Regions from separate parts of the Shewanella zhangzhouensis genome, predicted to be linked through region 1. Evidence: predicted binding sites of a transcription regulator. Region 1 holds the regulator's gene; each other region holds the start of a gene.

What was found. The regulator NrdR, encoded in region 1, represses ribonucleotide reductase genes. The targets are predictions, from matches to a motif close to AAACACNANATNTNGTGTTT.
Region 2: a site for NrdR is predicted at 1,704-1,723, ahead of nrdD (anaerobic ribonucleoside-triphosphate reductase). Genes of this name have one in related genera too.
Region 3: a site for NrdR is predicted at 958-977, ahead of nrdA (class 1a ribonucleoside-diphosphate reductase subunit alpha). Genes of this name have one in related genera too.

What each region holds. Positions count from the first base shown of each region.
Region 1 is NZ_CP080414.1:1,270,331-1,273,597, reverse strand. Features, by position in the region: gene ribD (bifunctional diaminohydroxyphosphoribosylaminopyrimidine deaminase/5-amino-6-(5-phosphoribosylamino)uracil reductase RibD) at 1-1,010, opposite strand, end outside; gene nrdR (transcriptional regulator NrdR) at 1,064-1,513, opposite strand; gene glyA (serine hydroxymethyltransferase) at 1,618-2,871, opposite strand; gene ettA (energy-dependent translational throttle protein EttA) at 3,114-3,267, shown strand, end outside.
Region 2 is NZ_CP080414.1:1,606,125-1,609,391, forward strand. Features, by position in the region: gene K0H63_RS06905 (DEAD/DEAH box helicase) at 1-34, opposite strand, end outside; gene K0H63_RS06910 (hypothetical protein) at 270-443, shown strand; gene rssA (patatin-like phospholipase RssA) at 538-1,473, shown strand; gene nrdD (anaerobic ribonucleoside-triphosphate reductase) at 1,747-3,267, shown strand, end outside.
Region 3 is NZ_CP080414.1:2,157,065-2,160,331, reverse strand. Features, by position in the region: gene ubiG (bifunctional 2-polyprenyl-6-hydroxyphenol methylase/3-demethylubiquinol 3-O-methyltransferase UbiG) at 1-47, shown strand, start outside; gene K0H63_RS09290 (HAD family hydrolase) at 40-699, shown strand; gene nrdA (class 1a ribonucleoside-diphosphate reductase subunit alpha) at 1,115-3,267, shown strand, end outside.

The DNA.
Region 1 (3,267 bases):
TTGGGTGCCTGATACAGCACCAGCTCATCACAAAGTCCTGCGGCGATAAAAGCGCCGGCGAGGGTACCGCCGGCTTCCACAAGCACCCGGTTGCAGTTTTCACCGAGGTGTTTAAGCAGCGCGGCAAGGTCAATACGGCCATCACCACCCGGCAGGGTCAAACAGGTGACAAAGTCCGGCAGTGAATGCAAAAAATGGGCATCGTAGGGCTCAGCGGATACCAGTAAAATCGGACCGGCAATACCAAAGAGTTTGGCATCGGCGCTCATGCGCCGCTGGCTGTCGAGCACTACCCGGATAGGTTGGATAAGCTCGGCTTCCGTCAGGCTTGCCGCCAGACTGCCAAGCTCACCATGGCGCACATTGAGGCTGGGGTCATCCAGCAGTACGGTATCAATGCCAGTAATCAGAGCGCAGGACATGGCGCGCAGCCTTTGCACGTCACGGCGCGCCTCGGGCCCGGTGATCCATTTGGACTCACCGCTGGAGAGCGCGGTTTTACCATCAAGGCTTGCCGCCACTTTTACGCTAACGAACGGGCAAGCGCGCTCCATTCGCGACAAAAAGCCCGGGTTCAGTGCCCGCGCTTCGGCTTCCATCAAGCCGTGGGCCACCTCGATACCGGCGTCCTGGAGCAGCTTAAGCCCCCTGCCCGCCACCTGCGGATTCGGGTCGGTCATGGCGACAACAACACGTCTTAAACCATTATCAATCAGCGCCTTGGCACAGGGCGGAGTGCGGCCATAATGGCTGCACGGCTCGAGGGTGACATAGGCTGTGGCGCCTTGGGCGCGGTCTCCGGCTTGTCTCAGTGCATGCACTTCGGCGTGGGGGCCACCGGCGCGGACATGCCAGCCTTCACCTACGATATCACCGGCGTCATTCACTATCACGCAGCCCACATTGGGATTGGGGCGGGTGGTGTACTGGCCACGTTTGGCCAGCATGATGGCGCGGGCCATCATGGCATGGTCATGTGGAGAAAACTGGCTGGTGACGGATGTGCTCATGGATGATTGCCGCGCTGCTGTCTTTTCTGAAACCCTGATTGTTGCTGATGTGCTTATTTCTGCAGTCTGGCGATGGCTTCACCAAACTCAGATACGTCTTCAAAGGCGCGGTAAACTGAGGCAAAGCGGATATAGGCCACTTTATCCAGCTCAATCAGGCTATCCATCATCAGGTTGCCAATCATCTCTGAGGGGATTTCCCGCTCGCCGGTGGCGCGCAGGGTCGACTTAATCTTGTTCATCGCCTGGTCAATCTGATCGATGGACACGGGGCGTTTTTCCACGGCTTTGAGCATGCCGCTGCGCAGCTTTTCATCATCGAATGGCTGACGGGTACCATCACGCTTAATCACCCTTGGCATCACCAGTTCAGCACCTTCAAAGGTGGTAAAACGCTCGTGGCATTCAGTGCACTCCCGCCGACGCCTGACCTGATGCCCTTCTCCCACCAGACGGGAGTCGATCACCTTGGTGTCGGTTGCGTTGCAAAATGGACAGTGCATGGGGCCTCCTGGCGTGCTGATTGAAGGGCAAAATGGAACCGCAATACAAATAAAAATGGCCGCTATTGCAGCGGCCATGAGTGTATCCTATTCAGGTTAAAAGGTTAACCGTAAACAGGGAAACGAGCACACAGTTCCAGTACCTGACCTTTCACGCGTGCAATCACGCTCTCATCTTTGGCATTGTCCAGTACATCACAGATCCAGTGAGTCAGCTCACGGGCTTCGGTTTCTTTGAAACCACGGCGGGTGATGGCTGGGGTACCGATACGGATACCGGAGGTGATGAAAGGAGAACGAGGATCGTTCGGCACTGAGTTTTTGTTCACTGTGATGTTGGCAGCGCCCAGAGCAGCGTCGGCTTCTTTACCTGTCAGGTCACGGCCAATAAGGTCAACCAGCATCAGGTGGTTGTCGGTACCGCCGGATACTATCTTATAACCGCGCTCGAGGAACACTTCCACCATGGCTTTGGCGTTGGTCACAACCTGCTGCTGGTACACCTTGAATTCAGGCTCCAGCGCTTCTTTGAAGGCTACCGCTTTACCGGCGATAACGTGCATCAATGGGCCGCCCTGACCACCTGGGAATACCGCTGAATTCAGCTTCTTGTACAGGTCTTCGTCATTGGCAGCAGACAGGATGATACCGCCACGTGGACCGGCCAGGGTCTTGTGAGTGGTAGAAGTCACAACGTGAGCGTGTGGAACCGGGTTTGGATACACACCGGCGGCCACGAGACCAGCCACGTGGGCCATGTCCACAAACAGGTAAGCGCCAATCTTGTCGGCGATTTCGCGCATGCGGGCCCAGTCAACGATGCCAGAGTAGGCAGAGAAACCGCCAATCATCATCTTTGGCTTGTGCTCAACGGCCAGACGCTCCATTTCGTCGTAGTCAATCTTGCCGGACTCATCAATGCCGTAAGGAATGATGTTGTACAGTTTGCCAGAGAAGTTTACCGGTGAGCCGTGGGTCAGGTGACCACCGTGGGCCAGGTTCATGCCCAGTACAGTGTCGCCTGGCTGCAGCAGGGTCATGTACACGGCGCTGTTGGCCTGTGAGCCGGAGTGTGGCTGGACGTTGGCGAAAGTGGCACCGAAGAGTTCTTTGGCGCGCTCGATGGCCAGGGTTTCCACGATGTCGACATACTCACAACCACCATAGTAACGCTTGCCAGGGTAACCTTCGGCGTACTTGTTGGTCAGCTGTGAACCCTGAGCCTGCATCACGCGGGGAGAGGTGTAGTTCTCAGAGGCAATCAGCTCGATATGCTCTTCCTGGCGAAGGGTTTCGTCTTCAATCGCCTTGAACAGCTCGGGATCATAGTCGGCAATATTCATGGTCTTCTTCAGCATTGGTCACTCCAGCTGGCAAATCTTATAGGTAGGGTTGCGCGGTATTCTACTCTGCAATTGATCACAATCCCAGCCGCAATATGATGAAAATCCCTCTCTGTGCCGATGACTGTGTTTCATCATCAAAACAACCCGTAACGGGATGGGATTTCACATCGCCATCTGGAGAATAGTGCCCCGACTTGGTAAACTTCGGCCAATTTTCAGCGCTTAATTCTATTTGTAAATCGCAGAGAGACGACATGGCTCAGTTTGTTTACAGCATGCTGCGGGTTGGCAAAATCGTGCCGCCCAAGAAGCAAATCCTTAAAGACATCTCCCTAAGCTTCTTCCCCGGCGCCAAGATTGGTGTTCTGGGTCTGAACGGCTCGGGTAAATCCACATTGCTGCGCATCA
Region 2 (3,267 bases), 340 kb from region 1:
GGCGCTTATCGAGGGAAAAATCAGAAAATTGCAAAGGATGGTCTCCGGAAAAATTCAAGCCGGGAATTATAGCGCCATCGGCGGCTTGGCGCCATGACAAGTGTGTTTCTGCCTGCTTAACGATGCGTTCCCTATCGAAGTCATGCGTCAATATCTGTGATAACCGTCAAAAATCCGTTAGTGGCGCTTTATTCAGCGAAATAATTGCCTTATGTTTGGGCAATTGAAAAATTAACACTCACAACGACCCTGCCGCCCCGGAGGCGCAAATGGATTTTTGGATTGCACTCGCCATCGTGATTTTTGGTTGGATGATCCCGGTGTTACACATCGGCTTATCTGACGTGGTGACTGCTCGCCAAAAGAGCTGGTGGATACTGGCAGTCACTGTGGGGTCCTGGTTTGGCTGGCTGGGTTACCTGTTCAAGGCCCGGCAACAATAGATTGTTTCCTTTCTTCCCAAGCGCTGGCACCTGCCGGCGCTTGTCGTTTATAGTCAGAGTCATTCTTGCCTTCATCTTTGCAAAGGAGTCGTAGATGAGCCAACCCCGTATTGGAATTGCCCTGGGCAGTGGTGCCGCTAAAGGTTGGGCCCACATTGGGGTATTCAATGCCCTCGATGAGCTGGGAATAAAACCCGAACGGGTCGCCGGGTGTTCTATTGGGGCCTTGGTTGGGGCAGCTTATGTTAACGGTCGCCTTAGCGACCTCGAAGCCTGGGTCAGAAGTTTTTCGAGCTGGGATGTGCTCGGACTGATGGACTTAAGCTGGCGCCGCGGCGGGCTTATTCGGGGCGAAAAGGTGTTTGATGTGATGCAAAGTCGCATCGGCAGTATGGACATTGAATCCATGTCCATGCCCTTTATTGCGGTGGCGACCGATTTGTACAGCGGCCAGGAGATCTGGTTTCGCCAGGGGGATTTGCGCCATGCGGTGAGGGCATCCTGCTCCATGCCCGGCATACTGCCGCCGGTACGTCAGGGGCACAGATGGCTGGTGGACGGCGCCGTGGTGAACCCTGTACCCGTGTCTGCCTGTCGTGCACTTGATGTGGATTTGGTGATAGCAGTCGATTTGGATGGACAGCGCCGCAGCCGTATTCAGGCGGTGCCGGTTGACCTTCGCAGTGAGGCCATCAGTCCTCAGGAAGAAACCCGAGCCCTTGCCGAGCAAGAGGGTGGCTTTATGGACCTCTTTGCCCGCGGCCGCGACTATATTGCCAGCCTGTCGGACAAATTTGCTCTTGGCACCCGGGACGATCCCGGCATGCTGGCGGTGATGAATCAGTCCATGGAGATAGTGCAGCAACGGCATAAGAGGGCGCGCCTGATGGGCGACCCGCCCGATGTGTGTTTGGTACCCAAGGTCGCCGATATAGGCACCATGGAGTTCCACCGCGCTGCCGAGGCCATCGATGCGGGCTACAGCGCAGTGATGGCCCAGGCCCATTTGCTGGAAGCCGCCCTCGGATAATCCCATTTTTTCTGCCTAAACGCCGCCACTCATTCGATGAGTCTGGCGGCTTTTTTATGCCTGCCTAATGGTGATTTTTCTTCCGGTCAAGGGGCTAAATCGTGAAAGAGTTACCTGCCACAGGTTTTCAAAAAGGGGAAATTTATCTTTTTCCCAAACATGATCCATATCAAGGTATCGGTCTGGTATTTATCGCCTAATACACTACATTTTGTATCTGGATAAAAAATAAGCTCAATATATAGTGATTGGGTAAACGGAGAGGACCTGTATATGCCAGTGGTTATCAAGCGGGATGGTTGCCGCGCAGCCTTTGATGAAACCCGGTTGCGGGATGCTGTTATTGCAGCCCAGGGCGCAGCCGGTGTCGAGGATAAAGACTATGCGGCCACGGTGGCGTCGGTGGTGGCAGCCGAGGTGGCACAGCGCGACGAAGTTGCTATCCACGAGCTGCAGGATGCGGTGGAAAACTGCCTGATGTCCGGTCCCTATAAAGAGGTTGCCCGTCACTATATAGAGTATCGCCACGACAGAGACGTGTGCCGTGAAGCGACCAGCCGACTGAATCTGGAAATTCGTTCGCTGGTGGAGCAAACCAATGCGGCGCTGCTACATGAAAACGCCAATAAAGATTCCAAGGTGATCCCGACCCAACGTGACTTGCTCGCCGGTATTGTGGCGCGGCACTACGCCAAGCGCCACATATTGCCCAAGGCGGTGGTGGCGGCCCATGAGGCGGGGGAGATCCACTATCACGATCTGGATTACTCGCCCTTTTTCCCCATGTTCAACTGCATGCTGATTGACCTTGCCGGCATGTTGACCAAGGGCTTTAAGATGGGCAACGCCGAAATCGAGACGCCCAAGTCCATTTCCACCGCTACAGCGGTTACTGCGCAGATCATCGCCCAGGTGGCCAGCCACATCTATGGCGGTACCACCATCAATCGCATCGATGAAGTGCTGTCGCCCTATGTGGCCAAGAGCTACGACAAACACTACCAAACTGCGCTGCATTGGGGCATTACCGATGCCGTGGCCTATGCCCGTGCCCTGACGGAAAAAGAGTGTCACGATGCCTTCCAGTCGCTGGAATACGAGGTGAACACCCTGCATACGGCCAACGGACAGACCCCCTTTGTTACCTTTGGCTTTGGTTTGGGCACTAGTTGGGAGTCGCGGCTTATTCAGCAGTCCATTCTCAAGGTGCGGATGGCGGGACTGGGTAAAAACCGCAAGACAGCGGTATTCCCCAAACTGGTATTTGCCATCCGTGATGGCATCAACCACAAAGCAGGCGACTGCAACTACGATATCAAGCGCTTGGCACTCAAGTGCGCCACCGAGCGCATGTATCCGGATATTCTCAACTACGAGCAAGTGGTACGGGTCACCGGATCATTCAAAACCCCCATGGGCTGTCGCAGCTTCCTCGGGGTGTATGAAAAAGACGGCGAAATGGAGCATGAAGGCCGAAATAACCTGGGTGTGGTCAGTCTTAACCTGCCACGTATCGCCATTGAAGCCGATGGCGATGAGAATCGCTTCTATGCCCTGCTCGGGGAGCGCTTGCAGGTGGCACGCCAGGCACTGGACAGCCGTATCGAACGTCTGAAAGGGGTTAAGGCCCGAGTCGCACCCATTTTGTATATGGAAGGGGCATGCGGCGTGCGCCTGCGTCCGGACGATGATATTGAGCCTATTTTCAAAAATGGCCGCGCGTCCATCTCCCTTGGATACATAGGTCTGCATGAAACCGTCAATGCCCTTTATGGCACGAAGGAGCATGTGTAC
Region 3 (3,267 bases), 890 kb from region 1:
GTGTTGAAGTCAATTACATGATTGCAACGGTAAAACCCCTTGAGTGAGCGTGTATCAGTGGGCGGAGTGTTGTTTGACCTTGATGGCACTCTGGTAGATACAGCGCCGGATTTGGTGGCGGCACTCAACCTTGCTCTGGATGACTTTGGGTTTTCCAAAGCGGAGCAGGACCGAATGCGCCCCATAGCATCCCACGGCAGCCTTGCCTTGGTAAAAGCCGCGCAGCCTGGTCTCGAAGATGCTGTAGCCACACAGGTACAGCAGGCGCTTTTAGCGCACTACGCTAAGGTGAGCGGCACTGAAGCCAAGCTGTTTCCCGGAATGACGCTGTTGCTTGACCATTTAAACAGTCGGCAAATTCCCTGGGGCATTGTCACCAATAAAGCCGCCCGATATGCAAGACCCTTATTGGACAGACTCGGTCTTGCTCAGCAATGCGCCACGCTTATCAGCGGCGATACTGTCACCCGGGGGAAACCCGATGCAGCCCCCATGTTACTTGGCGCATCACATCTGGGACGAAAAGCCGGACACCTCTTATATCTTGGGGATGCAAAACGCGACATGGAAGCGGCGCGCAATGCCGGCATGGTTTCAGTACTGGCTTCCTGGGGTTATCTGTCATCACTCGATGAAGCCGATGATTGGCCAATCGATATACATTTGAAGCAACCTCAGGATTTGATTGCTCACCTTTAAGGCGAGTTTGAAGCTCGTTACGCCGGCAGTGTGACTGTCAAGGGATCATGAATCGATCGCTTGCAAGATAAGCGATCGATTCGTTTCACTGACAGGGTCAAAAAAGTGTCATATTAACGACATGGCACACGGAAATTGAGCTGGGAAGTTAGTCGACACTAACGTTGGTTTTTTTCCTCAAGATATCCACAAGTTCTTCATCGAATTCTTACTTGCAAATGCCCTCTTACCTCACTATCTTGTATCTTAACTTTTAATAAGCACCATATCTTGTGTATTGGTAGCAATCAGACACACTAGAAGTGTCCACCCCGAAACGCTTGTTGTGCCAGTATAAAGCGCTGGTTCGGGGCGCATGGCACGATTGTTTACATGGATATGTAGGGCAATACCAATCTATAAAGGCCTATCTTCAATGAATAGCAACATGACAGTCACAAAACGCAGTGGCGAACGCGAGCAGATCGATCTCGACAAAATCCACCGCGTGGTTACCTGGGCAGCCAAGGGCTTAAAAAATGTTTCCGTTTCTGAAGTAGAACTGCGTTCACACCTGCAGTTTTTTGAAGGCATCCCTACCGAAGCCATCCACGAAACCATTATTAAAGCCGCTGCGGATCTGATCTCTCCCGAGTCTCCGGACTATCAGTTCCTGGCCGCCCGCTTGGCTGTGTTCCATCTTCGCAAAAAAGCATTCGGCCAGTTCGAGCCGCCAAAGCTGTATGACCATGTGGTCAAGCTGGTTGAGATGGGCAAGTACGACCGCCACATCCTCGAAGACTACACCAAAGAAGAGCTGGACGTTTTAGACAGCTACATCGACCACTGGCGTGATATGAACTTCTCATACGCCGCCGTGAAGCAGCTGGAAGGCAAATACCTGGTTCAAAACCGCGTCACCCACGAAGTGTACGAGAGCGCCCAGTTTCTCTACATCCTGGTTGCGGCCTGCCTGTTTGCCGGTTATCCAAAAGAGACCCGTCTGAAGTATGTAAAAGACTTCTATGATGCGGTATCTACCTTCAAGATTTCCCTGCCTACGCCGATTATGTCCGGCGTGCGCACCCCTACCCGTCAGTTCAGCTCTTGCGTACTGATTGAGTGCGGTGACAGCCTGGATTCTATCAACGCCACCGCGTCCTCCATCGTGAAGTACGTGAGCCAGCGCGCCGGTATCGGCGTGAATGCAGGCCGTATCCGTGCCCTGGGTAGCCCAATTCGTGGCGGTGAGGCCTTCCATACCGGCTGTCTGCCCTTCTACAAGTATTTCCAGACTGCGGTGAAGTCCTGCTCCCAGGGCGGTGTTCGCGGCGGCGCGGCGACGCTGTTCTACCCAATCTGGCACCTGGAAGTGGAGTCGCTGCTGGTACTGAAGAACAACCGCGGCGTGGAAGACAACCGTATCCGTCATCTGGACTATGGTGTGCAGCTGAACAAACTCATGTATCAGCGCCTGATCAAGGGTGAGAACATCACGCTGTTCAGTCCATCAGACGTGCCTGGTATGTACGATGCATTCTTTGAAGATCAGGACGAATTCGAGCGCCTGTATACCAAGTACGAGCAAGACACGAGTATCCGTAAGAAGTCGCTCAAGGCCGTTGAACTGTTTTCACTGATGATGCAGGAGCGTGCGTCTACCGGTCGTATCTATGTGCAGAACGTGGATCACTGCAACACCCACAGCCCATTTGACTCAAGCGTTGCGCCTATCCGCCAGTCAAACCTGTGTCTGGAAATTGCGCTGCCAACCAAACCACTGGACAGCGTCGATGATACCAATGGTGAAATTGCACTCTGTACGCTGTCGGCACTGAACCTGGGCGCCATCGATAACCTTGAAGAGCTGGAAGGTTTGTCAGACTTGGCGGTACGTGCCCTCGATAGCCTGCTGGACTATCAGGACTACCCCATCAAGGCAGCCAAGCTCGGTTCCATGAACCGTCGTACCCTGGGTATCGGTGTGATTAACTTTGCCAACTACCTGGCCAAGAACGGCAAAAAATACTCAGATGGCAGTGCCAACAACCTGACCCACAAGACCTTTGAAGCCATTCAGTTCAACCTGCTGAAAGCCTCGATGAATCTGGCCAAGGAAAAAGGTGCCTGCCCGGCGTTCCATGAGACCACTTACTCTCAGGGTATTCTGCCAATCGACACCTATAAGCGCGATCTGGACAAGATCTGCAATGAACCGCTGCATCTGGATTGGGAAGGACTGCGCGCCGATATCAAGCACTACGGCCTGCGTAACTCTACCCTGTCAGCGCTGATGCCATCAGAGACTTCGTCGCAGATCTCCAACGCCACCAATGGTATCGAGCCACCCCGTGGTCTGATTTCGGTGAAAGCCAGTAAAGACGGTCAGCTTAAGCAGGTTGTGCCTGACTTTGATGAACTGCGCAACGAATACGAGTTGCTGTGGCAAATGCCGTCCAACGACGGTTATCTGCAACTGGTTGGCATTATGCAGAAGTTTGTGGATCAGGCCATTTCTGCCAACACCAACTATGACCCCGCCAAGTTCGAGGGGCGTAAGGTGCCAATGCAACTGCTGCTGAAAGATCT